Regions from separate parts of the Pseudomonas sp. E1MeOHC2 genome, predicted to be linked through region 1. Evidence: predicted binding sites of a transcription regulator. Region 1 holds the regulator's gene; each other region holds the start of a gene.
The links. The regulator sigma-54, encoded in region 1, starts transcription at its own class of promoters, with help from an activator protein. The targets are predictions, from matches to a motif close to ANTGGCATNNANNTTGCTNT.
Positions count from the first base shown of each region.

Region 2: the regulator sigma-54 is predicted to act here: its motif matches at 2,923-2,942, upstream of glnA (type I glutamate--ammonia ligase).
Region 3: the regulator sigma-54 is predicted to act here: its motif matches at 7,394-7,413, upstream of nirB (nitrite reductase large subunit NirB).

Region 1 covers NZ_CP196675.1:3,399,570-3,409,333, forward strand. The annotation lists gene pmbA (metalloprotease PmbA) at 1-739, shown strand, start outside; gene ACSSU5_RS15335 (FagA protein) at 983-1,384, shown strand; gene ACSSU5_RS15340 (class II fumarate hydratase) at 1,377-2,753, shown strand; gene ACSSU5_RS15345 (DUF2753 domain-containing protein) at 2,782-3,243, shown strand; gene ACSSU5_RS15350 (superoxide dismutase) at 3,245-3,856, shown strand; gene ACSSU5_RS15355 (ZIP family metal transporter) at 3,868-4,761, shown strand; gene ACSSU5_RS15360 (HPr family phosphocarrier protein) at 5,090-5,362, opposite strand; gene rapZ (RNase adapter RapZ) at 5,383-6,237, opposite strand; gene ptsN (PTS IIA-like nitrogen regulatory protein PtsN) at 6,240-6,704, opposite strand; gene hpf (ribosome hibernation-promoting factor, HPF/YfiA family) at 6,717-7,025, opposite strand; gene ACSSU5_RS15380 (RNA polymerase factor sigma-54) at 7,105-8,598, opposite strand; gene lptB (LPS export ABC transporter ATP-binding protein) at 8,773-9,498, opposite strand; gene lptA (lipopolysaccharide transport periplasmic protein LptA) at 9,499-9,764, opposite strand, start outside.
Region 2 covers NZ_CP196675.1:1,996,108-2,005,871, forward strand. The annotation lists gene typA (translational GTPase TypA) at 1-966, opposite strand, end outside; gene thiI (tRNA uracil 4-sulfurtransferase ThiI) at 1,095-2,549, opposite strand; gene glnA (type I glutamate--ammonia ligase) at 3,040-4,446, shown strand; gene glnL (nitrogen regulation protein NR(II)) at 4,790-5,875, shown strand; gene ntrC (nitrogen regulation protein NR(I)) at 5,872-7,308, shown strand; gene ACSSU5_RS08915 (hypothetical protein) at 7,386-7,574, opposite strand; gene ACSSU5_RS08920 (hypothetical protein) at 7,897-8,334, opposite strand; gene trmL (tRNA (uridine(34)/cytosine(34)/5-carboxymethylaminomethyluridine(34)-2'-O)-methyltransferase TrmL) at 8,333-8,794, shown strand; gene secB (protein-export chaperone SecB) at 8,949-9,434, opposite strand; gene grxC (glutaredoxin 3) at 9,474-9,728, opposite strand; gene ACSSU5_RS08940 (rhodanese-like domain-containing protein) at 9,730-9,764, opposite strand, start outside.
Region 3 covers NZ_CP196675.1:3,738,599-3,748,362, reverse strand. The annotation lists gene ACSSU5_RS16980 (carboxy terminal-processing peptidase) at 1-742, shown strand, start outside; gene ACSSU5_RS16975 (hypothetical protein) at 842-1,210, opposite strand; gene ACSSU5_RS16970 (helix-turn-helix domain-containing protein) at 1,207-1,545, opposite strand; gene ACSSU5_RS16965 (YkvA family protein) at 1,646-2,086, opposite strand; gene bamJ (BamJ family beta-barrel-assembly machinery protein) at 2,367-3,155, opposite strand; gene pcaQ (pca operon transcription factor PcaQ) at 3,378-4,310, opposite strand; gene nirD (nitrite reductase small subunit NirD) at 4,357-4,719, opposite strand; gene nirB (nitrite reductase large subunit NirB) at 4,719-7,271, opposite strand; gene ACSSU5_RS16940 (bifunctional nitrate reductase/sulfite reductase flavoprotein subunit alpha) at 7,582-9,764, opposite strand, start outside.

The DNA.
Region 1 (9,764 bases):
CTGGTATGACGTGAACCGTCAGGGCAACTTGCTGGCCGATCCGCGCAGTATCGGCCAGCGTGCAGCCCAGCGTGCGGCCAGCCGCCTCGGGGCGCGCCCGGTGCCAACGTGCGAAGTGCCGGTGCTGTTCTCTGCAGAGCTCGCCGGCGGCCTGTTCGGCAGCTTCCTGTCGGCCATTTCCGGCGGCAATCTGTACCGCAAGTCGTCGTTCCTTGAAGGCACCCTTGGCCAGCGCCTGTTCCCAAGCTGGCTGACGCTGGATGAGCGCCCACTTATTCCTCGCGCGTTGGGCAGTGCTGCGTTCGACGGTGACGGCTTGGCGACTTACGCCAAGCCGTTCGTCGACAAAGGCGAGCTGGTGTCGTACCTGCTGGGCACTTATTCTGGGCGCAAGCTCGGCCTGCCGAGCACAGCCAACTCCGGCGGCGTGCACAACCTGTATGTTACCCACGGCATCGAAGACCAGGCTGCCTTGATCCGCCGCATGGGGCGTGGCTTGCTGGTGACCGAGCTGATGGGGCATGGCCTGAACATGGTGACGGGCGATTACTCACGCGGTGCCGCAGGCTTCTGGGTCGAAAATGGCGAGATCCAGCATGCGGTTCAGGAAGTGACCATCGCCGGGAACATGAAGGACATGTTCCAGCAAATTGTCGCGATCGGTAACGATCTTGAGACGCGAAGCAACATTCACACAGGCTCTGTGTTGATCGAGCGGATGACCGTTGCCGGGAGCTGACAGGTAACCTGCGCTGGCCGCTTGCGGGTACTGCACATTTTTCGCATGTGGTGCGATCCCTGTGGGAGCGGGCTTGCCCGCGAAGAGGGCGGTATAGCCACCGTTTGTTTCAAACTGATTGAGAGAACCCGGCCCTAGCGCCGGGTTTTTTTATGCGCCATACCTCCCTGCTTTGGTCGATGCCCACTTGAAGTGATTCTATTTATCACTTAATAATGAATATCATTACCCAGTTGCTTGGCGATGGTGTTCATGAAATCTGTCCTCCACGAGTTGCCCTACCTGGAAAACTGGCGCTGGCTCAGCCGGCGCATTCGCTGCGCGCTCGAGCCCGATGAGCCACGTCTGATCGAGCATTACCTGGCCGAAGGCCGCTACCTGGTGTGCTGCACCGAAACCTCGCCATGGACGGTGGCCCTGACCGCCTTCCGCCTGCTGCTGGATACCGCCTGCGATCGCATGTTGCCCTGGCACTGGCGCTGCTTGTGCCTGGACCAGGCCTGGCGACCATTACTGGACCTGCGCAACCTCGACCGCCGCGAACAAAACCAGCGCTGGCAGCCCTACGCCCTGCAATTGGCCAACTGCGTGCTGCTGCCTTCGATTTCTCCCGATGAACTGATGCAAGGATTAGACGATGAGTAATACCCGTATCGAGCGTGACAGCATGGGTGAGCTGCAGGTGCCTGCCGAGGCCCTGTATGGCGCCCAGACCCAGCGCGCGGTCGACAACTTCCCGATCAGCGGCCAGCGCATGCCGGCCCAGTTCATTCGCGCATTGCTGCTGGCCAAGGCCGCAGCGGCCAAGGCCAACATCGAGCTGGAGCAGGTGACCGCCGAGCAGGGCCAAGCCATCGTCAAGGCGGTCGAACAACTGCTGGCGCAAGATTTCATCCAGCACTTCCCGGTGGATGTGTTCCAGACCGGTTCCGGCACCAGCTCGAACATGAACGCCAACGAGGTGATTGCCACCCTGGCCAGCCGAGTGCTCGGTGATACGGTCAATGCCAACGACCATGTGAACTGTGGCCAAAGCAGCAACGACATCATCCCGACCACCATCCACGTCAGTGCTGCCCTGGCGCTGCATGAGCAGCTGCTGCCGGCTTTGCGTCATCTGGTGCAAGTGATCGAGGCCAAGTCGGCGCAGGTGCACCCGTTTGTGAAGACCGGCCGCACCCACCTGATGGACGCCATGCCCGTGCGCATGAGCCAGGTACTCGACGGCTGGGCAGCGCAAATCAACGGTGCGCAGGCGCACATCGAGGCAACCCTGCCGAGCCTGCAGGCGCTGGCCCAGGGCGGCACCGCCGTGGGTACCGGCATCAATGCCCATCCGCAATTCGCTGCCGGTTTCGCGCGTCAGCTGAGTGGCCTGACCCAGGTTGAGTTCACCCCCGGGCACAACCTGTTTGCTCTGATCGGTTCGCAGGACACTGCAGTAGCCCTTTCGGGACAGCTCAAGACCACCGCCGTGGCGCTGATGAAAATTGCCAACGACCTGCGCTGGATGAACTCCGGTCCGTTGGCCGGCCTCGGCGAGATCGAACTGCAGGGCCTGCAACCAGGCTCTTCGATCATGCCAGGCAAGGTCAACCCGGTGATCCCGGAAGCCACTGCCATGGTTGCCGCGCAGGTGATCGGCAATGACGCGACCATCGCGATCGCCGGCCAGTCGGGCAACTTCGAGCTGAACGTGATGTTGCCGGTGATCGCCCGCAACCTGCTGGAAAGCATCGAGTTGATGGCCAACGTCAGCCGTCTGCTGGCCGACAAGGCCATCGCCACCTTCAAGGTTAATGAAAGCAAGCTCAAGGAGGCCCTGGCGCGCAACCCGATCCTGGTCACTGCGCTGAACCCGATCATCGGCTACCTCAAGGCCGCCGAAATCGCCAAGACCGCGTACAAGCAGGGCCGCCCGATCATCGACGTGGCACTGGAGCATACCGACTTGTCGCGCGACCAGTTGGAAGCGCTGCTGGACCCGGAGAAACTCACCGCTGGCGGCATCTGACCCTGCGTCACCGCCCAGGAGATAAGCCATGCAGCACTGGAAACGTACCACGGAAACTGCCAATCGCCTGTTCGAGCAGGGTGAGTGGGTCGATGCACGGGAACACTACCTGCAGGCCTTGGCGTTGGCCCAGGTGCTGTTCGAGCGCTGGCATGACGTCGACGAAGCGGTGGCGGTGTTTGTCATCGCCCATCACAACCTGGCCGACCTGCACCTGCGCCTGAACCAGCCGCACGAGAGCGCCGACTACCTGTGCGCTGCGCATCAGCGCTTGCTTCAGGCCAGCCAGGAGGCTCGCCTGCCCCAGGCGCTGCGGGATGCGGCGCTGCGCCACAGTGGGCGCACCTACACCGAATTGCTGAATTTTATCGACGAGTACGGTCAGTACCCGCGTACCGAGCGCCTGCTCAACCGTCACGCACCCGAGGCCAGCGAACTGGCCGCCAAGGCAGACGTGACGCCCAGAACCCATGCTTACGGAATCCACTGACATGCCACATACCTTGCCCGCATTGCCCTATGCCTACGATGCGCTGGAACCGCACATTGATGCCCAGACCATGGAGATTCACCACAGCAAGCATCACCAGACCTACATCAACAACCTCAACGCCGCCATCGAAGGCAGCGAATGGGCCGAGTGGCCAGTGGAGCAGTTGGTAGCCGCGGTCAAGCAATTGCCGGAGAAACTGCAGGCTGCCGTGATCAACCAGGGGGGCGGCCACGCCAATCACTCGCTGTTCTGGACCGTGATGGCGCCACAGGGTGGCGGCGAGCCGCAAGGTCAGGTAGCCAAGGCGATCGAGGCCGAGCTCGGTGGTTTCGACGCCTTCAAGGATGCGTTCACCAAGGCTGCGCTGACCCGCTTTGGCAGCGGCTGGGCCTGGCTCAGCGTCACCCCGGACAACAAGCTGGTGGTTGAAAGCAGCGGCAACCAGGACAGCCCGCTGATGCACGGCAACACGCCGATCCTGGGGCTGGATGTGTGGGAGCACGCCTACTACCTCAAATACCAGAACCGTCGCCCTGAATACATCGGTGCCTTCTACAACGTCGTCGACTGGGCGGAAGTGGAACGTCGTTATCTCGAAGCCTTGAAGTGAGTCGATCCGGTATGCGTTCACAGGTGTTGTCCGTCAGCAGCGTGCGTCTGTTTCGCCTGGCGATAGGAACCTTGCTGCTGCTGGTTGGCACAGCATTGCTGCTGGCGCAGGGCATTGCCTGGCTGGGCCTGGAACCACGTATGCTGCGCGCCCTCGAGGGGGGCGCACTGTGCGCGTTGGGGACAGCCCTGGGCGCGGTACCGGTGTTGGTCATTCGTAACATGCCGGTGGCTTTGGCCGACACGCTGCTGGGTTTTGGCGCGGGTGTGATGCTGGCGGCTACCGCATTCTCCCTGATCATTCCTGGGCTGGAAGCGGCCCAGGGCATCGGCTTCAGCCCCTGGGGCGCGGGAGGGCTGATCAGCTTTGGCCTGATGTTCGGCGCCTTGTGCCTGTTTCTGGTCGACCTCAAGGTCTCCGGCGCCTCGCCGGAAGCCTTGGTCGGCACGGATAACCAGCCAGTGATCGCCGCGCGAATCTGGCTGTTCGTCATCGCCATCATCGCCCACAACATTCCTGAAGGCATGGCCATTGGCGTGTCAGCGGGTGGTGGCATGGCCGATGCCGACAGCCTGGCCATGGGCATCGCCTTACAGGATGTGCCCGAGGGCCTGGTGATTGCGCTGGTGTTGGCGGGGGCGGGCATGCCGCGATTCAAGGCATTCCTGATCGGTGCCGCCTCAGGCCTGGTCGAACCCGTGGCGGCGGTGATCTGCGCTTGGCTGGTCAACATTGCCGAGCTGCTGCTGCCGTTGGGTTTGGCGTGTGCCGCAGGGGCGATGCTGCTGGTGGTGACCCAGGAAATCATCCCCGAGTCGCGCAGCAATGGGCATCACCGCTTGGCCAGTCTGGGGCTATGTATCGGCTTTTGCCTGATGATGGTGATGGATACGGCGATGTCTTGAATTTATCGCACCGATACCGATCGCGGCGTGGTCGCAATGGCTCGGCGGGAGATTGTCTGCGCCTGTAAGACCGAGCGCCGCCCGCGCGGCGCATCGCGAGCAAGCTCGCTCCTACATCCGTTTCGGGCCAGTTACGCCTACGCCAACGTGCGCGACCGCCTTGTTTTCACGACACGATATTCGTGCCATACGCCAAGGGCGCGCGCGCCAATGCCACAGGAATAATTGGCCCGAAACGGATGTAGGAGCGAGCTTGCTCGCGATGCGCCGCGCGGGCGGTGCTCGGTCTCACAGGCGCTGAACGTGTTGTGGCGAGCCCCAGCGTTCCCTACTCGCCTTCGTCGAAGTAGTTGTTGATCAGTTCAACCAATGCGTCCAGCGCGTCATTGTCCTGTTCGCCTTCGGTTAGCAGGTGCACCTGGGTGCCTTTACCCGCCGCGAGCATCATCACCGCCATGATGCTCTTGCCGTCCACCAGCTTGTCTGGCGCACGGCCTACCCGGACCTGGCAAGGAAAACGCCCGGCCACGCCGACGAACTTGGCCGCCGCCCGGGCATGCAGGCCCAGCTTGTTGATGATGGTGATTTCGCGGGCGGGCATCGTGAGGCAGATCCTGTGGGCTAGAGGTCGCGGTGGCGGACCTGGACGTTTTTCAGTGATTGCTGCAGCAACTGGCCAAGGCGTTCGGTCAGGTACACCGACCGGTGATGGCCGCCGGTGCAGCCGATGGCGATGGTGACATAGGCGCGGTTGCTGGCGGCGAAGCGGGGTAGCCATTTGAGCAGGTAGCTGGAAATGTCGTTGAACATGTCTTCGACATCCGGCTGGGCGGCGAGGTAGTCGATCACGGGTTGATCGAGGCCGGAGTGCTCGCGCAGCTCGGGCTTCCAGTACGGGTTGGGCAGGCAGCGCACGTCGAACACCAGGTCAGCATCGACCGGCATGCCACGCTTGAAGCCGAACGATTCGACCAGGAACGCGGTACCGGGCTCGGGCTGGTTGAGCAGGCGCAGCTTGATCGAATCACGCAGTTGATAAAGATTGAGGCTGGTGGTGTCGATCTTCAGGTCAGCCAGGTCCGAGATCGGCCCCAGCATATCGCTTTCCACACGGATCGCTTCTGCCAGGGAGCGGTTGGCATTGGTCAGCGGGTGGCGCCGACGGGTCTCGGAGAAGCGTTTGAGCAGCGTGTCTTCGTCGGCGTCCAGGTACAGAACGTCGCACTTGATATGCCGGGCACGCGCTCCTTCGAGCAGCTCGGGGAAACGCGTCAGGTGGCTGGGCAGGTTGCGCGCGTCAATCGACACGGCCACCTTGGGTTGCAGCAATTCGGTATTGATCAACGCATTTTCCGCCAACTGCGGTAGCAACCCGGCGGGCAGGTTGTCGATGCAATAGAAACCGTTGTCTTCCAGGACATCGAGGGCGGTGCTCTTGCCGGAGCCGGACCGGCCGCTGACGATGATCAGGCGCATGTTCAGTGCTCGTTCTGTACGTCCAGGACAACCTGGTACAGGGCCTCGTTACTGCTGGCGGCACGCAGACGATCACGAACCTCTTTGCGATCGAGCATGCTGGCGATCTGGCGCAGCAGTTCCAGGTGCGCATCGGTGGCAGCTTCGGGCACCAGCAGGACAAACAGCAGGTCCACAGGCGCGCCATCGATGGCGTCGTATTCGATCGGCGCTTCCAGGTGCAGCAATGCGCTGACCGGAGCGGTACATCCGTGGAGACGGCAGTGGGGGATGGCGATGCCGTTGCCGAACCCGGTCGAACCGAGTTTTTCACGGGCGACCAGTTTTTCGAAGACGTCTTGCATCTCCAACTCTGGCACTTGTTCGGCGATGACGGTGGCGACCTTTTCGAGGGCGCGCTTCTTACTGCCGCCCGGCACGTTCACGAGGGAACGGCCGGGGGTCAGGATGGTTTCAAGTCGGATCATGGATGAGGGGGATCAGCGAGCAGCTGCACCTTGCAGCAGGCTTTGCTGTTTTTCCTTGTGTTTTTTCAGTTGGCGGTCGAGCTTGTCGGTCAAGGCGTCAATTGCTGCATACATGTCTTCGTGTTCGGCGTTGGCAACCACTTCGCCGCCTGGAATCTGCAGGGTCGCTTCGACCTTTTGCTGCAGCTTCTCGACTTTCATGATGACAGTCACATTGGTGATCTTGTCGAAGTGACCCTCCAAGCGGGCGAGCTTTTCAAGCACGTATTCGCGCAGCGGCTGGGTGACTTCTACATGCTGTCCACTGATATTGACTTGCATACAGCTTCTCCTTTATTGCCCGTGCATAAAGAGGCAAGTCTTGCACCTGCCCCAAAAACGCTGTGGCACACCCCAGGGGCTACATCAGTCGCTTGCGCTCGCTCGACGGTGCAATGCCGAGAGACTCGCGGTACTTGGCGACGGTGCGACGGGCTACCTGGATGCCTTGTGCCTCCAGTAAACCAGCGATCTTGCTGTCACTCAATGGCTTTTTCTGATTTTCCGCCGCAACCAGTTTCTTGATGATCGCGCGGATCGCCGTGGACGAGCATTCTCCGCCTTCGGCGGTGCTGACGTGGCTTGAGAAAAAGTATTTCAGTTCGTAGATGCCGCGAGGCGTGTGCATGTATTTCTGCGTGGTAACCCGCGAAATGGTCGACTCGTGCATGCCCACGGCTTCGGCAATGTCATGCAGGACCAAAGGCTTCATCGCTTCGTCGCCATGGTCGAGGAAGCCGCGTTGATGCTCGACGATCTGCGTGGCGACCTTCATCAGGGTTTCGTTGCGGCTCTGCAGGCTCTTGATGAACCAGCGCGCTTCCTGCAGTTGGTTGCGCATGAAGGTGTTGTCGGCGCTGGTGTCGGCGCGCCTGACAAAGCCTGCGTACTGCGGGTTGACGCGCAGCCGCGGGATGGCTTCCTGGTTCAGTTCCACCAGCCAGCGGTCACTGTCCTTGCGCACGATGACGTCGGGCACCACGTACTCGGGCTCGCTCGATTCGATCTGTGAGCCGGGGCGCGGGTTGAGGCTTTGCACCAGTTCGATGACTTGGCGCAGCTCGTCTTCCTTGATCTTCATGCGCCGCATCAGTTGGCTGTAATCGCGGCTGCCAAGCAAGTCGATGAAGTCGGTGACCAGGCGTTTGGCCTCGGCCATCCAAGGTGTGCTGGCCGGTAGCTGGCGCAGTTGCAGTAGCAGGCATTCGCCAAGGTTGCGTGCAGCAATGCCGGCAGGCTCGAATTGCTGGATGCGGTGCAGCACCGCTTCGACCTCGTCCTGCTCGATATCCAGTTCAGGGTCGAAACCGGCGCAGATTTCTTCGAGGGTGTCTTCCAGGTAGCCCTGGCCATTGATGCTGTCGATCAGGGTGACGGCGATCAGGCGATCGGTGTCGGACATCGGTGCCAGGTTCAGTTGCCACAACAGGTGGCTTTGCAGGCTCTCGCCGGCCGATGTGCGGGTGGTGAAGTCCCACTCGTCATCATCGTTGCTTGGCAGGCTGCTGGCGCTGGTCTGGTAGATGTCTTCCCAGGCGGTATCGACCGGTAGCTCGTTGGGGATTCGCTCGCTCCACTCACCGTCCTCCAGGTTTTCGGCACTTGAAGTGCTTTCCTGGAAGCTGTTGTCCTGGACTTCGGCGGCCGGCTTGTTTTCGGCGTTGTCCGCCATCGGATCGCTGTTGTCGAAGTCTTCGCCGTCTTCCTGACGTTCGAGCATCGGATTGGACTCCAGCGCTTCCTGGATTTCCTGTTGGAGGTCCAGGGTGGAGAGCTGGAGGAGGCGGATGGCCTGTTGCAACTGAGGAGTCATCGTCAGTTGCTGGCCCATTTTTAGGACGAGCGATGGTTTCATGGCAGGGGCTTAATACCTTGTTCGCCGGCGCGCATGCGCCATCCACTACACGAGGGCGCCGGAGCGCCATTTCAAGCAAGTTTTATGCCTTAAATTGTAGCGTTTGCCTAGAGCACCGTAACAACTTAAACCCCAATACGGGCGATTTGCCAGTGCTCCAGGTGCGTCCCGGGGTCAGAGTCGGAACTCGTGACCCAGGTAAACCTCTTTGACCAGGTCGTTGGCCAGGATGGTTTCGGCATCGCCTTCGGCGATCAGTCGGCCATCATTGACGATATAGGCGGTTTCGCAAATATCCAGCGTCTCACGCACGTTGTGGTCGGTGATCAGTACGCCGATGCCCTTGGTCTTGAGGTGGTGGATGATCTGCTTGATGTCGCCGACGGAAATCGGGTCGACGCCGGCGAAGGGTTCGTCCAGCAGGATGAACTTGGGTGCGGTCGCCAGGGCTCGGGCGATCTCGACACGGCGGCGTTCGCCACCCGAGAGGCTCATGCCGAGGTTGTCGCGAATGTGGCTGATGTGGAACTCCTGCAGCAGGCTCTCCAGCTCCTTGCGGCGGCCATCGCGGTCGAGCTCCTTGCGGGTCTCGAGGATCGCCATGATGTTATCGGCTACCGACAGCTTGCGGAAGATCGAGGCTTCCTGCGGCAGGTAGCCGATACCGGCGCGAGCACGACCATGCATGGGCTGGTGGCTGACATCGAGGTTGTCGATCAGCACGCGCCCTTGCTCAGCCTGGACCAGGCCGACGATCATGTAGAAGCAGGTGGTCTTGCCGGCGCCGTTGGGGCCGAGCAGGCCGACGATCTGGCCACTGTCGATCGACAGGCTGACATCGCGCACGACCTGCCGACCCTTGTAGCTCTTGGCCAGGTGCTGGGCTTTGAGGGTTGCCATTTACTCGGCCTTCTTCTTGGGCTGGATCACCATGTCGATACGCTGACGCGGTGTAGTCACGTTGCCACCACGGCCGGCGGTTGCCACCTGGGTCTGGGTGTTGTAGACGATCTTCTCGCCTTCGGTGGTGTTGCCTTCGTTCTCGACCTTGGCGCGGTCGGTGAGAATCACCAGGTCCTTCTGCGACTGGTACTGAATAGTCACGCCCCAGCCTTTCATCTTGTCTGGCTTGGCTGCGCTCTGCTGCTGCTCGAAGTAGGCCAGGT
Region 2 (9,764 bases), 1.4 Mb from region 1:
TTCCTTGCCGCAGAACGGCGAGTCGTTGACCTGGAAGGTCATCGAAACGGTAGGCTCGTCAACGGTCAGCGGCTTCATCGCCTCAACGGCAGTCGGGTCGCACAGGGTGTCGGAGATGAACAGCTCGTCGAAACCGCTGATGCAGACGATATCGCCCGCTTGGGCTTCTTCGACGTCAACGCGGTGCAGACCGTGGTGGCCCATCAGCTTGAGGATACGGCCGTTACGCTTCTTGCCGTCGGCGTCGATGGCAACAACCGGGGTGTTCGGCTTGACGCGACCACGGGCAATACGGCCAACACCGATCACACCCAGGAAGCTGTTGTAGTCCAGTGCGGAGATCTGCATCTGGAACGGGCCGTCACGGTCAACAGCTGGCGCTGGAACGTGGTCGATGACAGCCTGGTACAGGGCAGTCATGTCTTCGCCCATTTCGGCGTGGTCCAGACCGGCAATGCCGTTCAGGGCCGAGGCGTAGACCACTTTGAAGTCCAGCTGCTCGTCGGTAGCGCCGAGGTTGTCGAACAGGTCGAAGATCTGGTCCAGAACCCAGTCAGGACGCGCGCCCGGACGGTCAACCTTGTTGATCACAACGATTGGCTTCAGGCCAGCTTCGAAGGCCTTTTTGGTCACGAAGCGGGTTTGCGGCATCGGGCCGTCTTGGGCGTCGACCAGCAGCAGCACCGAGTCAACCATCGACATTACACGCTCAACCTCGCCACCGAAGTCGGCGTGGCCGGGGGTGTCGACGATGTTGATGTGGTAGCCGTTCCAGTTGATGGCGGTGTTTTTCGCCAGAATGGTAATACCGCGCTCTTTTTCCTGGTCGTTGGAGTCCATGACGCGCTCGTCGTTGAGCTCGTTACGCTCCAGAGTGCCGGACTGACGCAGGAGTTTGTCGACCAGGGTGGTTTTACCATGGTCAACGTGGGCGATGATGGCGATGTTACGCAGATTTTCGATCACAAGTGTATCTCGATCAGAGGATTCGGTTGCCGCCTAGTCTAGGCGACCAATATGTAAGGTATAAGGCTCAGCAGGCCCGGCGGTCGGGAGGGCGATGGCGGATGCTGCCGCCATACAGCCCTGGCGTCTTATGCCGGACGATAAACACGCACATTGGCATGTCCCTCACTGAGCAGGTGGTGTGCGTGCAGACGGCTCATCACACCCTTGTCGCAATACAGCAGGTACTGGCGGGTTTCATCCAGCTGCTTGAAGCGACTATTAATTGCATAAAACGGCATCACCTGAACTTCGACGCCCTCGATCACCAACGGTTCGTCTTCCTGGGCATCGGGGTGACGAATGTCGATGACGATCTGGCCAGGCAGCGCCTCGCGTACTTCTTCTACCTCGATGTCCTTACCCAGTTCGTCGATCACGTGGTCGATCGAAATGAACTTGGCGCGTTCGAGGGCGCGCTCCAGCACGGCCATGTCGAATTGCTTTTCTTCATGCTCCATGCGGTGACGCTTGGCGTGGGTGGTCGGGTTTACCGAGATCACGCCGCAGTATTCAGGCATGTGCTTGGCGAAGTCGGCGGTGCCGATTTCGGTGGCCTGGTCGATGATGTCCTGCTTGTGGCTGGCCAGCAGCGGGCGCAGGACCAGCTTGTCGGTCGCCGAGTCGATGATCGACAGGTTCGGCAGCGTCTGGCTGGAGACCTGGGAAATCGCCTCGCCGGTGACCAGCGCCTCGATCTGCAGGCGGTCGGCCATATGGGCAGCGCCGCGCAGCATCATGCGCTTGAGGGTCACGCCCATGTAGCTGTTGTCGACCTTGTTGAGGATCTCGCCGACCACTTCTTCGAACGGCACGCTGATGAACAGCACGCGCTGGCTGCTGCCGTATTTCTTCCACAGGTAGTGGGCGACTTCCATCACCCCCAGCTCGTGGGCACGGCCGCCGAGGTTGAAGAAGCAGAAGTGGGTCATCAGGCCACGGCGCATCATCTGGTAGGCCGCCACGGTGGAGTCGAAGCCACCGGACATCAGTACCAGGGTCTGCTCCAGGGCGCCCAGCGGGTAGCCGCCAATGCCCTGGTGCTGGTTATGGATCACGTACAGGCGCTGGTTGCGGATTTCGATGCGCACCAAGACTTCCGGCTTCTTCAGCTCGATGCCGGCGGCGCCGCACTGCTGGCGCAGCTGGCTGCCGACGTAGCGGTCGACGTCCATCGACGTGAAGTCGTGGTGGCCGCCGCGCTTGCAGCGCACCGCAAAGTGCTTGCCCGCCAGCAGATGCCCGAAGTGCTGTTTGCACTTCTCGACGATGTCATCGAAGTCGCCGAGCGGGTATTCCTCGACCTGCAGGAAGTGGGTGATACCCGGGGTGCAGGTGAGGCGCTCGATCATCTCGCGCTGGACCTTTTCGTCCTCGACGCGGGTGACCACTTCGAGATTGTCCCAGACACCATCGACCGCGAGCTCAGGATCGAGGTCCTTGAGCACGTTGCGGATGTTCTTGCCGAGCTGGCGGATGAAGCGCTTGCGCACTGGCCGGCTCTTGATGGTGATCTCTGGGAAGACTTTGACGATAAGTTTCATTGGTTTAACAGCGCGCGCAAGGCCTGCCGAAAATGAGGGGCGCGAATTATATCGGAAATTGCTCAGGATTTGACCAACTTTTGGTCAGAAGCTTTCAGATAAATGCATGAGGTGGGTTTTGTAGGGCCTGCTCCGGCCCTTTCGCGGTCAGGGCCGCCCCCATAAAGGCCCACAGATTGCGCAGGCGGTGCTAACCCTGTGGGAGCGGGCTTGCCCGCGAAGGCGCCCTCGAAGCTGGCACACCACCCACGCAACGCACCTTATTGGTGCATCAACAGAAAAAATCGCATCTAAAGGGTGCACTTTTCCCCGCCAACCCAGCACCAAGTGCCCGCAAACGCCCCCTTTTATCCCGCCCTCGCCATTTTCGGGCACTGGCATGCAATTTGCTCCCTTGTGAGGCAGGTAAGCTTGGCCGACTATCCGCGCCCGGCAACACCCTTTTTCCAGGGCAGCGGCCCACCGCGCTCTAGACCCTCCGGAGGACAACATGTCGAAGTCGGTTCAACTCATCAAAGATCATGACGTCAAGTGGATTGATCTGCGTTTCACGGACACCAAAGGCATTCAGCACCACGTGACCATGCCGGCGCGTGATGCTCTGGACGAAGACTTCTTCGAAGTCGGCAAGATGTTCGACGGTTCCTCCATCGCTGGCTGGAAAGGCATCGAAGCCTCCGACATGATCCTGATGCCGGTCGATGACACCGCCGTGCTGGATCCGTTCACCGAAGAGCCGACCCTGATCATCACCTGCGACATCGTCGACCCGTCGAGCATGCAGGGCTACGACCGCGACCCACGCGGCATCGCCAAGCGCGCCGAAGAGTACCTGAAGAGCACCGGCATCGGTGACACCGTGTTCGCAGGCCCAGAGCCTGAGTTCTTCATCTTCGACGAAGTGAAGTTCCAGTCGGACATCTCCGGCTCGATGTTCAAGATCTTCTCCGAGCAAGGCTCGTGGATGACTGGCGCTGACGTGGAAGGCGGCAACAAAGGCCACCGTCCTGGCGTCAAAGGCGGCTACTTCCCGGTTCCGCCGTTCGACCACGACCACGAAATCCGTACTGCCATGTGCAACGCACTGGAAGAAATGGGCCAGATCGTTGAAGTTCACCACCACGAAGTGGCGACTGCCGGCCAGAACGAAATCGGCGTCAAGTTCAACACCCTGGTGAAGAAAGCTGACGAAGTACAGGCCCTGAAATACGTCGTGCACAACGTTGCCGACGCTTACGGCCGTACCGCCACCTTCATGCCGAAGCCACTGTACGGCGACAACGGCTCGGGCATGCACGTGCACATGTCGATCTGGAAAGACGGCAAGAACACCTTCTCGGGTGAAGGCTATGCCGGCCTGTCCGACACCGCCCTGTACTTCATCGGCGGCATCATCAAGCACGGTAAGGCCCTGAACGGCTTCACCAACCCGTCGACCAACTCGTACAAGCGTCTGGTCCCAGGCTTCGAAGCCCCGGTAATGCTGGCCTACTCGGCTCGCAACCGTTCCGCCTCGATCCGTATTCCTTACGTCGGCAGCCCGAAAGCCCGCCGTATCGAAGCGCGCTTCCCGGACCCATCGGCCAACCCGTACCTGGCCTTCGCGGCCCTGCTGATGGCTGGCCTGGACGGCATCCAGAACAAGATCCACCCAGGCGATGCTGCCGACAAGAACCTGTACGACCTGCCGCCTGAAGAGGCCAAAGACATCCCGCAAGTCTGCGGCAGCCTGAAAGAAGCCCTGGAAGAGCTGGATAAAGGCCGTGCGTTCCTGACCAAGGGCGGCGTGTTCTCCGACGACTTCATCGATGCCTTCATCGAGCTGAAGAGCGAAGAAGAAATCAAGGTCCGTACCTTCGTGCACCCGCTGGAATACGAGCTGTACTACAGCTGCTGATCTGATCGGCGCCTGGCGCCGATGACGTGATCAAGACGGCCTCCTTCGGGAGGCCGTTTTTGTTTCTGCCCACGCGGAACCCTCGCCACTCCCGCTATGCTCTATCTTGGTGCATAACTTCGCGCCGTGCCCCTAATTGCTCCCCAATCTGGGTCAAGTGAAACGTTTCATCCAGAGTTTCTGATCCGAAACTGCGCAGATACAGGCCTTTATCGGCAAATCTCGCTTCTTTTCGGAGCTTTGGTTTGTTTCTTGCATTTTGCTTGCATCAGCGGATCCACAGCGCGCCCGGCTCTGGCCACCTCAGTGCCAGGCAAGCGCCAAAAGAGGTCAACGACGCCTTATGACCATCAGCGATGCACAGCACCGTCTGCTTCTGGACAACCTGACCACTGCCACACTCCTGCTCAATGCCGAACTGCGCCTGGAGTACATGAACCCGGCTGCAGAAATGCTGCTGGCCATTAGTGGCCAGCGCAGCCATGGGCAGTTCATCAGCGAGCTGTTCACTGAATCGACCGAAGCGCTCAGCTCGCTGCGCCAAGCGGTCGAGCAGGCGCACCCGTTCACCAAGCGCGAGGCGCAACTGACCTCGCTGACCGGGCAGACCATCACCGTCGATTACGCGGTCACGCCGATTCTGCACCAGGGGCAAACCCTGCTGCTGCTTGAGGTCCACCCCCGCGACCGACTGCTGCGCATCACCAAGGAAGAAGCCCAGCTGAGCAAGCAGGAAACCACCAAGATGCTGGTGCGTGGCCTGGCACACGAAATCAAGAACCCGCTTGGCGGCATCCGCGGCGCGGCGCAGCTGCTGGCCCGCGAGCTACCTGAGGACGGCCTGCGCGACTACACCAACGTGATCATCGAAGAGGCCGACCGCCTGCGCAATCTGGTCGACCGCATGCTGGGTTCGAACAAACTGCCCTCGCTGGCCATGACCAATATTCACGAAGTGCTGGAGCGGGTCTGCAGCCTGGTGGAGGCCGAAAGCCAGGGCTGCATCACATTGGTGCGCGACTACGACCCGAGCCTGCCGGATGTCCTGATCGACCGCGAACAGATGATCCAGGCGGTGCTCAACATCGTGCGCAACGCCATGCAGGCGATCAGCTCGCAGAACGAGTTGCGCCTGGGCCGCATTACCCTGCGCAGCCGCGCCCTGCGCCAGTTCACCATCGGCCATGTACGGCATCGCCTGGTGGCACGGGTCGAGATCATCGACAACGGCCCGGGCATCCCGCCTGAACTGCAAGACACCCTTTTCTATCCCATGGTCAGTGGGCGCCCGGACGGTACCGGGCTGGGCCTGGCCATCACCCAGAACATCATCAGCCAGCACCAGGGCCTGATCGAGTGCGAAAGCCATGCAGGCCATACCGCCTTCTCGATCTACCTGCCTCTGGAACAAGGAGCCACCGCCTCATGAGCCGAAGTGAAACCGTATGGATCGTCGACGATGATCGTTCCATCCGCTGGGTCCTGGAAAAAGCCCTGCAACAGGAAGGCATGACCACCCAGAGCTTCGACAGCGCCGATGGCGTCATGGGCCGCCTGGCCCGCCAGCAACCGGATGTGATTATCTCCGACATCCGCATGCCAGGTACCAGTGGCCTCGACCTGCTGGCGCAGATCCGCGAACAGCACCCGCGCCTGCCGGTCATCATCATGACCGCGCACTCCGACCTCGACAGTGCCGTGGCGTCCTACCAGGGCGGTGCCTTCGAGTACCTGCCCAAGCCGTTCGACGTGGACGAGGCGGTGTCGCTGGTCAAACGCGCCAATCAGCATGCCCAGGAGCAGCAAGGCCTCGATGTGCCACAGGCACTGGCCCGCACGCCTGAGATCATCGGCGAAGCCCCGGCGATGCAGGAGGTGTTCCGCGCCATCGGTCGCCTGAGCCATTCCAACATCACGGTACTGATCAACGGTGAGTCCGGCACCGGCAAGGAGCTGGTGGCGCATGCGCTGCACCGTCACAGCCCGCGGGCGACGTCACCGTTCATTGCCCTGAACATGGCAGCCATCCCCAAGGACCTGATGGAGTCCGAGCTGTTCGGCCATGAAAAAGGCGCCTTCACTGGCGCGGCCAACCTGCGCCGGGGGCGCTTCGAGCAGGCCGATGGCGGCACGCTGTTTCTCGACGAGATCGGCGACATGCCCGCCGACACCCAGACCCGCCTGCTGCGGGTACTGGCCGATGGCGAATTCTACCGCGTGGGCGGCCACGTGCCGGTCAAGGTCGATGTGCGCATCATTGCCGCCACCCACCAGAACCTGGAGTCGCTGGTGCAGGCTGGCAAGTTTCGTGAGGACTTGTTCCACCGCCTCAACGTGATCCGCATCCATATTCCGCGCCTGGCCGACCGCCGCGAAGACATCCCCGCCCTCGCCCGCCACTTCCTCGCCCGCGCCGCGCAGGAACTAGCGGTGGAGCCAAAACTGCTGAAGCCGGAAACCGAAGAATTCATCCGCAACCTACCCTGGCCTGGCAACGTGCGGCAGATGGAAAACACCTGCCGCTGGATCACCGTGATGGCTTCCAGCCGTGAAGTGCTGATCGGTGACTTGCCACCCGAGCTGCTGAACCTGCCGCAGGACGCCGCCCCCGTGACCAACTGGGAACAGGCACTGCGTCAGTGGGCAGACCAGGCGCTGGCCCGTGGCCAATCGAACCTGCTCGACAGCGCGGTGCCGAGTTTTGAACGGATCATGATCGAGACCGCGCTCAAGCACACGGCCGGGCGGCGTCGGGATGCGGCGTTGCTGCTGGGTTGGGGGCGCAACACCTTGACGCGCAAGATCAAGGAGCTGGGGATGAATGTCGCGGGTGCAGATGACGAGGGTGACGAAGAAAGCTGAAGCAGAGTCTTGGGATCCGATATGCCACCCCACCGACCTGCCCAGCAGGTTGGTGGGGTGGGTTGACCCGCCTTAAATCACTTGTTCTTTTCTGTGGCTGCCCGCCACGCGTCGAATGCCCCTCGGACACCCAAAACCTTGTCAACCACGGTTCTCAGCGACTCCAGTTTTTCCGTGCTCGCCGCTTCAACACTGCCTAGCTGGGACAGTTCATCCAAGGTCTGGAGCGCTTGATCCAGTGTATTGGGCTGTTGGGTTTCGCTCATGGTTCTACTCCAGTATCGATTGATGGCGAATGCGCCGGTATCGAAGGTAAGACTGAAGCGACCCTGGATAAATTTGGTAAAGCTTCCTGCACCGATCCCGTGCTCCGTGCACTGTGCTAAGGCACAAAAACCCGCAAACCCTGGCCAAAAAGCCCTGAAAGCCAGTATCTGCGGGTTTTGCAAAACTGGCACGCCCCCTGCAATAAGTACTGTATCTCCAGTTTTGGGGTCCTCGGTACAGGCAGGCCGGGAAACCCCTCTTTTATTGCAACCGTGCAAGTTTTGGGGACCCTGGTACAGGCAGGCCGGGACATCCCCTCTTTTATTCGTGCAGCCTCACCTGCACACGCCAACGCCCAGCGTCCTCTGCACCGGCCCACTCGCCCTGCAGGGGGCGCGCGGCAACCACGGTCAGCAGCAAGCCTTCCTCGCTGTTCTGCACACGCCAGCCCACCGGCTTACCCTGCAAGCTCAATTGCCCACGCTGGGCCTTGCCCTGGGCCTCGAACAGCAGGGCGACCGTCCCCTCGACGTTCTCGCCGTGCAGCTTGGGTTCTTCGTTGAACCACAGGTCGAGCCCGTCCTGCACCACTTCCACCTGCTCCAGCACCCGCTCATCGGGGGTGGTCAGGCGGCCGATCATCAGGCCTACCATCAGGCCGACAATGGCCAACGAAAGCATTACCCGCGGGAAGGCCTTCGAACGCAGGTCCGGTTCAGGGGTAGAATGCTCGTCATCTTCACGCCTGGAGCCGTGCATGTTTCACGTCATCCTTTTTCAACCAGAAATTCCGCCGAATACCGGCAACATCATTCGCCTCTGCGCCAACAGTGGTTGCCACCTGCACCTGATCGAGCCCATCAGCTTCGAACTGGATGACAAGCGCCTGCGCAGGGCGGGGCTGGACTACCATGAGTATGCCACGCTCAAGCGCCACGAGAGCCTGGCCGGATGCCTGGAAAGCCTGGGTAACCCACGGCTGTTCGCGTTCACCACCAAGGGCTCGCACCCCTTCCATGAAGTGGCTTACCAGCCGGGCGATGCCTTCCTCTTCGGGCCAGAGAGCCGCGGATTGCCAGCCGAGGTGCTGGACAGCCTGCCGGCCGAGCAGCGCTTGCGCCTGCCGATGCGGCCGGGATGCCGCAGCCTGAACCTGTCCAACACCGTGGCGGTGACGGTGTATGAGGCGTGGCGGCAGAATGGGTTTGCCGGAAGTTGATCTAACGCCTTTGCCGGCCTCTTCGCGGGCAAGCCCGCTCCCACAATGGTTTGGCGTACACATTTTCAATGTGGGAGCGGGCTTGCCCCGCGAAAAGGCCAGAACAGGTAATAAAAAAGCGCCCCGAGAGGCGCTTTTCTGAAACCGGCAGCTATTACTGCACAGTCGGCGTTTCGCCCGCTTCCTGCATACGCTGCAGCTCTTGCGCGTACAGGGCGTCGAAGTTGACCGGCGACAGCATCAGTGCCGGGAACGAACCACGGGTCACCAGGCTGTCCAGGGTCTCACGGGCGTACGGGAACAGGATGTTCGGGCAGAAGGCGCCGAGGGTGTGGCTCATCGAGGAAGCGTCGAGGTTGGCAATCAGGAAGATGCCGGCCTGCTGCACTTCTGCGATGAAGGCCACTTCGTCACCGTTCTTAACGGTAACCGACAGAGTCAGCACCACTTCATGGAAGTCGCCTTCCAGGGCTTTCTGCTTGGTGTTCAGGTCCAGAGCAACGCTCGGCTCCCACTGCTGGCGGAAGATCTGCGGGCTTTTCGGGGCCTCGAACGACAGGTCACGCACATAGATGCGCTGCAGGGAGAACTGAGGGCTGGTGTCTTCGGCAGCTGCGCCGTTGGTCTGTTGGTCAGTCATGGCAGATCCTTATCCTAATGTTTTTGAATGCAGTGCAAATCAGGCCGCCAGCAGCGCGTCGAGCTTGCCCGCGCGCTCCAGGGCATAGAGGTCATCGCATCCACCGACATGGGTACTGCCGATCCAGATCTGCGGCACCGACGTACGGCCGGCCTTCTGGCTCATTTCGGCGCGAACCTGCGGTTTGCCATCGACCTTGATTTCCTCGAAGGCAATGCCCTTGCTCTCGAGCAGGTACTTGGCGCGCATGCAGTAGGGGCAGTAGTCGCTGGAATAAACGATGACGGGATTCATATCACTTCACCAGGGGCAGGTTATCGGCTTTCCAGC
Region 3 (9,764 bases), 340 kb from region 1:
TGTCGATGTGCTTGAGGACGAAAACCCAGGTGCCTTCTACAAAGGCCCGCTGGCACTGCTGGTCAACCGTCTCTCGGCCTCGGCCTCGGAGATTTTCGCCGGCGCGATGCAGGACTACCACCGCGCACTGATCATCGGTGGCCAGACCTTCGGCAAAGGCACCGTGCAGACCATCCAGCCGCTCAACCATGGTGAGCTGAAACTGACCCTGGCCAAGTTCTACCGGGTGTCTGGGCAGAGCACCCAGCACCAGGGCGTGCTGCCAGACATCGACTACCCGTCGATCATCGACACCAAGGAAATCGGTGAGAGCGCCTTGCCCGAGGCCATGCCGTGGGACACCATCCGCCCGGTGGTCAAGCCGGCCGCCGACCCGTTCAAGCCGTACCTGAGCCAGCTCAAGGCACAGCATGAAGCGCGCAGCGCCAAGGATGCCGAATTCACTTACATCCGCGACCGCCTGGCCCTGGCCCAGAAGCTGATGAACGAGAAAACCGTCAGCCTCAACGAACAGGAACGTCGTGCCCGCCACGATGAGATCGAGGGCAAACAGTTGGCCCTGGAGAACATCCGTCGCAAGGCCAAGGGCGAAGAGCCGCTCAAAGAGCTGAAGAAGGAAGACGAAGACGCTCTGCCGGCTGAAGATGAAAACACCAAGCCGGAAGACGACGCTTACTTGTCCGAGACAGGGCGCATTCTGCTCGACTACCTGAGCGCAAGCTCGCAGGTGGCCAAGCACTGAGGCTAGGCGTGGGTTAAACAGAAGGGCCGGGTGCGAAAGCACCCGGCCCTTCTGTTATCAACCCGTTTGAAAACGCGCAGCACAGGAGCGCGGTGGGTGTCAGGCGGTTTCCGGATAACTGTATTCAAATACCCTGACGACTTCCGAGGCATGCCACGACGCCGCCTCCATGCCATCAACTGGCCCGGCAAAGCGGCCCAATCGCTCGACACATTCGAAAAAGCCGGTGCGTGGCAGGCGGCTGGCGCCCTGGCTGATCACCAGCGAACTGCGCAACGGCTGCTCGGCGCGAGCGTCGAGCACCGCCAGGTACTCCAGCGCGGCGGTCAGCGTCTGCATGGCCGGGCTGGGCAATTGCAAGCGCTCGATGAGCGCGCGATACGTCAGCAAATGACGTTGACGACGGGCCAGGTCAAGCTCGTCCAGCAGGCTCTGCCAATGCTGGCGGCTGATCCTGACCTGGCTCATGATGGCTCACTCCAACCCGCCACACCCAGGTGCCAGGCCAGGGCGCGGCGGATAGCGGCGTCCGGCAGTCGCTCGCCTGACTCGATCATGGCCAGGTACGCTGGGCTTACACCCACATTGCGCGCCAATAGCTCTGGGGCGATGCCCTTGGCCTGACGGATCTGCGCAACCTCGCCAAAAGCTGGCAAAGGTGCACTGGCGGTACTGTCCTGCGCTTCACTCAGATTCGCTTCGACGGGCGCCTGCCCCGCTGCCTTGAGCAGTGCCTGGTACTGCTCCCAGGGAACGACGGCGTACTCGGGCTGACCGTCCCTGCTAATAACCTGAATACCCATTACAACCCCCTTACGTAGGATTACGGCATGTAATCCGTAGGCATAATCCTTATGCCAATTATATTACCAAGTACGGGAGTCTGTGCAGCTCAGGCTGATTTCACTGCGTATTGCGTTCCAAGCGCAACGCTTCTGGGGTATCCGGCAACCGCTCGACCACCCGCAACCGCTCTGGGGCCTGGCTGTCGCGCCAGGCTTTGAAACGCGCCAGCTCATCGGCGACAGTCTTCAGTACCCAGCCAAGCACGGCGATGTCGTCAAGAAAACCCACGCCCAGCAACCAGTCGGGGATGGCATCGATAGGGCTGACGAAGTACAACAGGCCGGCAACGATGGTCACCAACGCCTTGGGGCTGATGGCGCGGTATTCGCCACGCCACCAGGCCAGGCACAGCGACTGCAGCAGCTTTACATCCTCGCGCAGCTGGCCGATCCGCGGGCCTTTGCGGGCCACGGCGAACAGCAGGGCCGGCAACCGTCCGCGGCTGAGCAGGCGCTCGGCCAGCGGCAGGAAACGGGCGAAATTCCAGGGTGCGCTCATGGAGCCTCCGAGAGGGAGGGTTATCCACATTTATTGTGGATAACCTTGTGAACAGGGCGAAGTTTCTGACGTCAGGTGCCCACGAAGCAAGGGCCCCGGTCAGATCGGGCGTTTTTTACACAGTCGTTTCAGTTCCGCAAACGATTTGCGTCAGAAGCATCCTACTTCATCACGCTGCTATTGCTCGGACAGTACCAGCCGACAGAGGTTCTTCCAAGCATCTGGCGCCAAAACGAAAACGCCCCGTCAAGACGGGGCGTTTTACGCAAACCAGCCAATATTACTTGGCAGGTTCTTCTGCTGGCGCTTCAGCTGGAGCTTCTGCTGGCGCTTGCGCCGGTGCTTCGGCTTCCGGCTCTGCACCTTGCAGTTGTGCCGGGTCCTTGATGGCGATCAGCTCAAGGTCGAACACCAATACCGAGTTGGCCGGAATCAGCGGGCTCGGGCTCTGGGCGCCGTAGGCCAGTTCGGCCGGGATGAACAGCTTGTATTTCTCGCCGACGTGCATCAGCTGCAGGCCTTCAACCCAACCTGGGATGACGCCGCTGACGGGCAGGTCGATCGGGCTGCCGCGCTCGACGGAACTGTCGAACACCTTGCCATCGGTCAACTTGCCTTCGTAATGAACGGTGACGACGTCAGTCGGCTTAGGCTGCGGGCCGTCGGCCTTCTTGATCACTTCGTACTGCAGGCCCGAGGCGGTAGTGACCACGCCTGGCTTCTTGGCATTGTCTTCAAGGAACTTCTTGCCGGCGGAGGCGGCTTCTTCGCTGGCCTTGGCCAGACGCTCTTCGGCGCGCTTCTGCAGCGAGGTGAAGGCTTCTACCAGCTCTTCGTCCTTGATGCGTTGCTCTTTCTTGCTGACGGCGTCTTCGATGCCGAGGGCGACCGCTTTCGAATCAAGGTCTTCCATGCCTTCCTGAGCCAGGCTCTTGCCCATGTTCAGGCCGATACCGTAGGAGGCTTTCTGTGCCGGAGTCTTCAGCTCGGGGCTGCTGGCCTGTTGGTCGCAGCCAGCCAATACCAGGCCTACCAGGGCAACCGCAGCCGCCAAACGATGCTGTTTCATGCTATTTCCTTGTTCATGCGCCATAAGGGCAATCAGGGTAAAGCCGCGAGCTTAGCAGGCGGCCATGACCAATGGCTACCGGCATAGGAGCGGGTTTTGCTAAGGAAGTTCAGTAGTTAAACGATGATTCATCTGACGCATTACAGCCACTGGCCAGTATTGACCCTTTGGGCCGAATTCGCCTGGGTTTAAGGGCTGTTTATTTCACAGTGTTCTGAAGCGTCAGGGGTATTGGCCTTCCCGGTACTGCCCCGCCACCTCGCGCAGCACCTCGCACACCCACTGCCCCGGCAGGCTCTGCGCCAACGCCGCATTGCGGCAGATGCCCACCGAGCCGCCCGGCTCGCGCACGCCCAGGTCGAGCTCGACCAGCTCACCGCGACCAAGGTCGATCAGCACGGCGTCACGCGGTGCCACCCACACCGCATCACTGCCCAGCAGGTAGCGGCGGCTCAAGGCCAGCGACAAGGTCTCCAGCCGCTGCGCAGGCATCTGGATACCACATTGGACGAACAGGCTATCAGCGTGCTGGCGAATGGTGGTGCCAGGGGGTGGCAAGACCAGCGGATAACGCCCTACCTGCGCCCGCTCCACGGGGTGACTCGCCAGCAGCGGGTGCCCCGGCCGCACGACCAGGCTCATCGACTCGCTGTACAAGTGCTCGAACGACAGCCCCTGAATCTGCGGGCTGTCGGTCATGCGCCCAACCACCAGTTCCAGCTCACCCAGGCGCAACTGCCCGAGCAACTGCGCACTGGCGCCGGTCACCACGCTGATCAGCAACGCCTCATGGCGTTGATGCAGGCGGCACAGCACCTCGGGCATCAACAAGCCCTCGACCGTGGATAGCACGCCGATGCGCACCTGAGACGGCGCACGTGCCTCGCCGCGCAGGCTGCTCACGCCATCGCGCAGGGCCTGTACGCTGGGCCCGGCGTAGCGCATGAAGCGGGTGCCGGCCGGGGTCAGCTCGACGCCCTGCCGGCTGCGCTCGAACAGGCGTGTTTCAAGCAGCGCTTCGAGTTCCTTGAGGGTCTTGGAAATCGCGGGCTGGCTGATCGCAAGGATGTCTGCAGCCCTGGCCAGACTGCCCTGCCGGGCAATCTCCAGGAAACACAGCAGGTGGCGGTACTTGATGCGGGTGTCGAGGTTCATGGCCCCAAGCTTACCGCATCGCAGGCCCCATGCAGCGCGCTACCGCTCAGGCCACCGCCAACTCTATCGCGTCGCCATTCATCCGCACCGGCCACACCCGCAGCCGTTGCCCCGCATCCTCCAGGCAATGCCCGCTGTGCAAGCTGAAATGCTGCTTGTAGAGCGGCGCCGCCACCACCAACTGCCCTTGCACACTCCCCACCAACCCGCGGCCGATGATGTTGGCGCCAGAGCGCGGGTCACGGTTGTCCAGCGCATACAACGCCTGCTCCTGCCCTGGCAGATAAAACAGCGCCACCTGGACACCCGCGTGCCAGACCACCACGCCGGAATCAGCAACCAGGTCATGGGCCTGGCAGACCGTTTGCCAGTTGGGTTGGTGCGCTACAGCGGTATTGGACAGGTTCATCAGACAGCCTCCTCGACAGTGGGGATCAGGTGCAAGGGTGCAGCAGGGCGACGTTGTTCGCGCTCGCGGACGAAGTGCACGTCCGGGTCGGCGCGGTGGTCGTTGACGAAGGTGCGGAAGCGCTTGAGCTTCTCCGGGTCGTTGAGGGCATTGGCCCATTCGCATTCATAGTGATCGACCACATGCTGCATCTGCGCCTCAAGCTCAGTGGCCAGGCCCAGGCTGTCGTCGAGGATGACCTGCTTGAGGTAATCCAGCCCGCCCTCCAGGCCTTCGCGCCACACCGAGGTGCGTTGCAGCTTGTCGGCAGTGCGGATGTAGAACATCAGCACGCGGTCGATCAGGCGGACCAAGGTCTCGTCGTCCAGGTCGGTGGCGAACAGCTCGGCGTGGCGCGGGCGCATGCCGCCGTTGCCGCACACATACAGGTTCCAGCCCTTGTCGGTGGCGATCACGCCGATGTCCTTGCTCTGCGCTTCGGCGCATTCGCGGGTGCAGCCAGAGACCGCGAACTTGAGCTTGTGCGGGCTGCGCAGGCCCTTGTAGCGGTCTTCCAGGCGCAAGGCCATGGCGACGCTGTCTTGCACGCCATAGCGGCACCAAGTGCTGCCCACGCACGACTTCACCGTGCGCGTCGACTTGCCGTAGGCATGGCCCGTCTCGAAGCCGGCCTCGATCAACTCACCCCAGATCAGCGGCAATTCGTGCAGTTGGGCGCCGAACAGGTCAATGCGTTGGCCGCCGGTGATCTTGGTGTAGAGGTCGTATTTTTTCGCCACCTGGCCGATGACGATGAGCTTGTCCGGGGTAATTTCGCCACCGGGGATGCGCGGCACCACCGAATACGTGCCGTTCTTCTGCATGTTGGCCATGAAGGTGTCGTTGGTATCCTGCAGCGGCACCAGCGCCGGGTCCATGATCGGCTGGTTCCAGCACGAGGCGAGGATATTGCCCACTGCCGGCTTGCAGATATCGCAACCGACGTGGCCTTTGCCATGGCGAACCAGCAGATCATGGAAAGTGCGGATCCCCCCGACCCGCACCAAGCCGTACAGCTCCTGGCGGGTGTAGGCGAAGTGCTCGCACAGGCTCTTGTCGACCGTCACGCCGCGTGCAGTGAGTTCGTGCTCGAACACCTGCTTAAGCAGGGCCGCGCAGCCGCCACAGCCACTGGCGGCCTTGGTGCAGCCCTTGACTGCAGCGAGGTCGCTGCAGCCACTGTCGATGGCAGCGCACACCGCGCCCTTGCTGACGTTGTGGCACGAGCAGATGGTCGCGCTGTCGGGCAGGGCATCGGCGCCCAGGGCGGGTGCGCCGCCCGTCTGCGGCAAAATCAGTGCGGCCGGGTCGGCAGGCAGGGCGATACCGTTCTGCGCGTATTGCAGCAGGGTGTCGTAGTAGCTGTTGTCACCGACCAGTACCGCGCCCAGCACATGCTTGCCGCTGGCATCCACCACCAGCCGGCGGTAAGCCGCGTTGGCTTCGTCGATGAAGCGATAGCTGCGCGAGCCCGGCGTGGCGCCATGGGCATCGCCGATCGAGCCGACATCCACGCCCAGCAGCTTGAGCTTGGTCGACATGTCGGCGCCGGTGAACGCGACCGCCGCGTCCCCTACCAGCAACGCCGCGAGGTTGCGCGCCATGCTGTAGCCCGGCGCAACCAGGCCGAACACGCTGCCGTTCCACGAAGCGCATTCACCGATGGCGAAGATGCGCGCGTCGCTGGTGCGGCAGTGATTGTCGATCACCACCCCACCGCGTGCGGCAATTTCCAGGCCGCAGGCACGCCCCAGGGCATCCTGCGGGCGAATACCGGCGGAGAACACGATCAGGTCGGTTTCCAGGTGCTCGCCGCCGTCGAAGTTCATGCGGTAGCGATAGCCCTCGCCGGCACTGATCGACTGAGTAGCACGGGACAGGTGCACACCCACACCCAGCGCCTCGATCTGGGCCTTGAGTGCCGTCCCGCCTTCGCTGTCCAGCTGCACCGGCATCAAGCGTGGGGCGAACTCCACCACATGGGCTTCCAGGCCTAGCGACTTGAGTGCATTGGCCGCTTCAAGGCCCAACAAGCCCCCGCCAACCACCACGCCTCGGCGGGCATCGTGGGCGGCGGCGCGGATCGCGTCGAGGTCGTCAAGGGTGCGGTAGACCAGGCGGGCATTGCCGCTGGAGCCTTCGATCGGGGGCACGAACGGGTAGGAACCAGTGGCCAGAATCAACTGATCGTAGCCATAGCGGCCTGCGGCGGTGACCACTTCGCGGCGCGTGCGGTCGATCTCCTGCACGGCTTCGCCCAAGTGCAGGTGCACACCTTGGCTTGTGTAGAAGCCCTGCTCGCACATGGCCAGGGTTTCGGCGCAGCTGCCGCCAAAGTACTCGGACAGGTGCACACGGTCGTAGGCCCGCTGGCGCTCTTCGCCGAACACCCGCACCTCGAAGTGCTGCAAGGCGCCACGCTCGATCAGTTGTTCGACGCAGTGGTGGCCGACCATGCCGTTGCCGACAATGACCAGTTTCTCTCGTTGTCCGCCGTTCGCTGTTGCCTTCATAGCCGATCCTCGATCAAAAAAAAACGCCTGGAGCCGAAGCTCCAGGCGCCTTTGCCTGTACTCATCAGGGTGTGCCCCTGGTTGATCGCCGTTGATCAGTGGGGCGTGTTTGTGAATCTGGTAAAGCAGGGAATGTGCCAAATGCTGCAGCGCCTGTTAGGCCCTCTTCGCGGGTAAGCCCGCCCCCACAGGATCCCCACTGCTTTCAGGATCAGTAGAGATCCTGTGGGAGCGGGCTTGCCCGCGAAGAGGCCGGCACAAGCAACACACACCGCACAGCCAAGGTGCACACCTCACCATCCCGGTGCACTCAATACACATCGCGCCGATAGCGCTTGGCCTTGCTCAGCGCCGCCACATAAGCATCCGCCGCCGCCGCGCTCATACCGCCATGCTCGGCGACGATCGCGCGCAAGGCACTGTCCACATCCTTGGCCATGCGCTGAGCATCGCCGCACACATAAAAGAACGCCCCCGCTTCCAGCCACCGCCAAAGGTCAGCGCCCTGCTCGTGCATGCGCTGCTGCACATAGATTTTCTCGGTCTGGTCTCGGGAGAAAGCAGTCTCCAGGCGCACGTGGCCGGTCGCCTGCCAGGCCTGCAACTGCTGCTGGTAATAGAAGTCGCTGGCAGCATACTGCTCACCGAAGAACAGCCAGTTCTGCCCGCTGGCCCCACGCGCTTCGCGCTCTTCCAGAAACGCCCGAAACGGCGCGATGCCAGTGCCCGGACCGACCATGATCAGCGCTACGTTGTCGTCTTCAGGCAGGCGAAAGTGCTTCGATGCCTGCGGGAAGATCGCCACCTTGATGCCTTGCGCGCGGTCGGCGAGGAAGGTCGAGCAGGTACCTTTGCGCTGCCCGTAACGCACCGTGGAGACGGTCAGATGAACCTGGCCGGGGTGCGCCAACGGGCTGGAGCTGATCGAGTACAGGCGCGGTTGCAAGGGTTTGAGCAGGTCGAGCCAAGTGGCCAAGGGCAGGTCCTGCGGGAACTCGCGCAGGACGTCGGCCAACTGCCGCCCCCACAACCAGCCTTGCAGTTCGGCCTTGTGCTCAGGCTCAAGCAACCGGCGCAGGCCCTCGGCACGCTGGCTGAACACCTGCAACTGTGCAGGGGTGACTTGGGCGATTTCCAGGTGCGCTTCCAAGGCAACGGCCAGCGGAAGCGCAGGCTGGCCCTTGATGTGAACCAAGGCCTGGCCATCGAGGCGCATCAACGCCAACAACTCTTCGACCAGTGCCGGGCAGTTGCGCGGCCATACGCCCAAGGCGTCGCCCGCCTGGTAGGTAAACGTGCTACCAGACAGATCGAATACCAATTGGCGGGTCTCCTTGCTGGCACCTGGGGCGTTGAGCACGCGGTTTTCCAGCAAGGTGGCCGACCAGGGTTGCTGCCTGCTGTAGGCCTCCACGGGCAAGGGCGCACTGCTTGCCTGGGGCGCGGCGGCGCTACCCAACTGCGATGACAAGGCGTCGAGCCAAGTGGCGAACGCTTCATCGAAGTCCGGCTCGCAATCCACCCGTTGCAGCAGCCTGCGCCCACCCAGTTCGGCCAGGCGCTGATCGAGCTTGCGGCCAAACCCGCAAAACTGGTCGTAACTGGAGTCGCCCAAAGCCAACACGGCATAGGGCACGTCGGCACAGTGAGCGCCCTCCTCGCCTTGCAGCGCTTGCCAGAACGCCGTCGCACTGTCGGGCGCATCGCCATCGCCGAAGGTGCTGGCGATCAGCACAACACTGGCGGCGCCGTGCAAGTGCTGCGGGCTGACCGCTTCCATGCAACTGAGCTGCACGGCAAGGCCGGCGCCACGCAGGCGCTCGGCACAGCGCTCGGCCAGTGCCTCGCCGTTACCGGTTTGCGAGGCCCACAGCACCTGGTGCTGCGGCGCCGCCAGCGTCAGGCTGGGCACTACCGAAGGCTGCGCGAACACGCCAGCCAACAGCCCATCGACAAACAGCCGCCGGCTTGCGGCCAGCGGCGCACTGGCCGGCAGGCTGGGTACACCCTCAGCGCGGCCCTGGTCCAGGCCGAGCAAAAAACCCTGCAGGTAAAGACGCTCTTCCTCGGCCAGAACCGGGGCCGGCAAGGTGTCCAGGCCAAGCAGACGGGACAGGGTGGCGGTCGGCATGCGGGCAGGCTCCGGGTTGGCAGTGGCGGCGCTCAGGTCAAGGGCGTCGATACGTTCGCCGGCAACCCGCTCAAGGGCCACGGCGCAGTGTTTGAAGGCGGGCTGCAGCGACAGTGGGTCGACCGCATCGCAGGTCACGGCATTGATGGCCAACTGCTCGCCGATCACATCGTTCCAGTGAAAGGGGGCAAAGCAGTTACCCGGCATGACCCGATCAGTGATGCGTGCGGGTAACAGCGCCTGCCCACGCCGCGAGCGGATGGCCACCTGGTCCTTGTCGCGGATACCCAGGCGCGCGGCATCGTCAGGGTGAAGTTCGACAAAAGGGCCAGGTTCGAGCTTGTTCAGCGCAGGCACCTTGC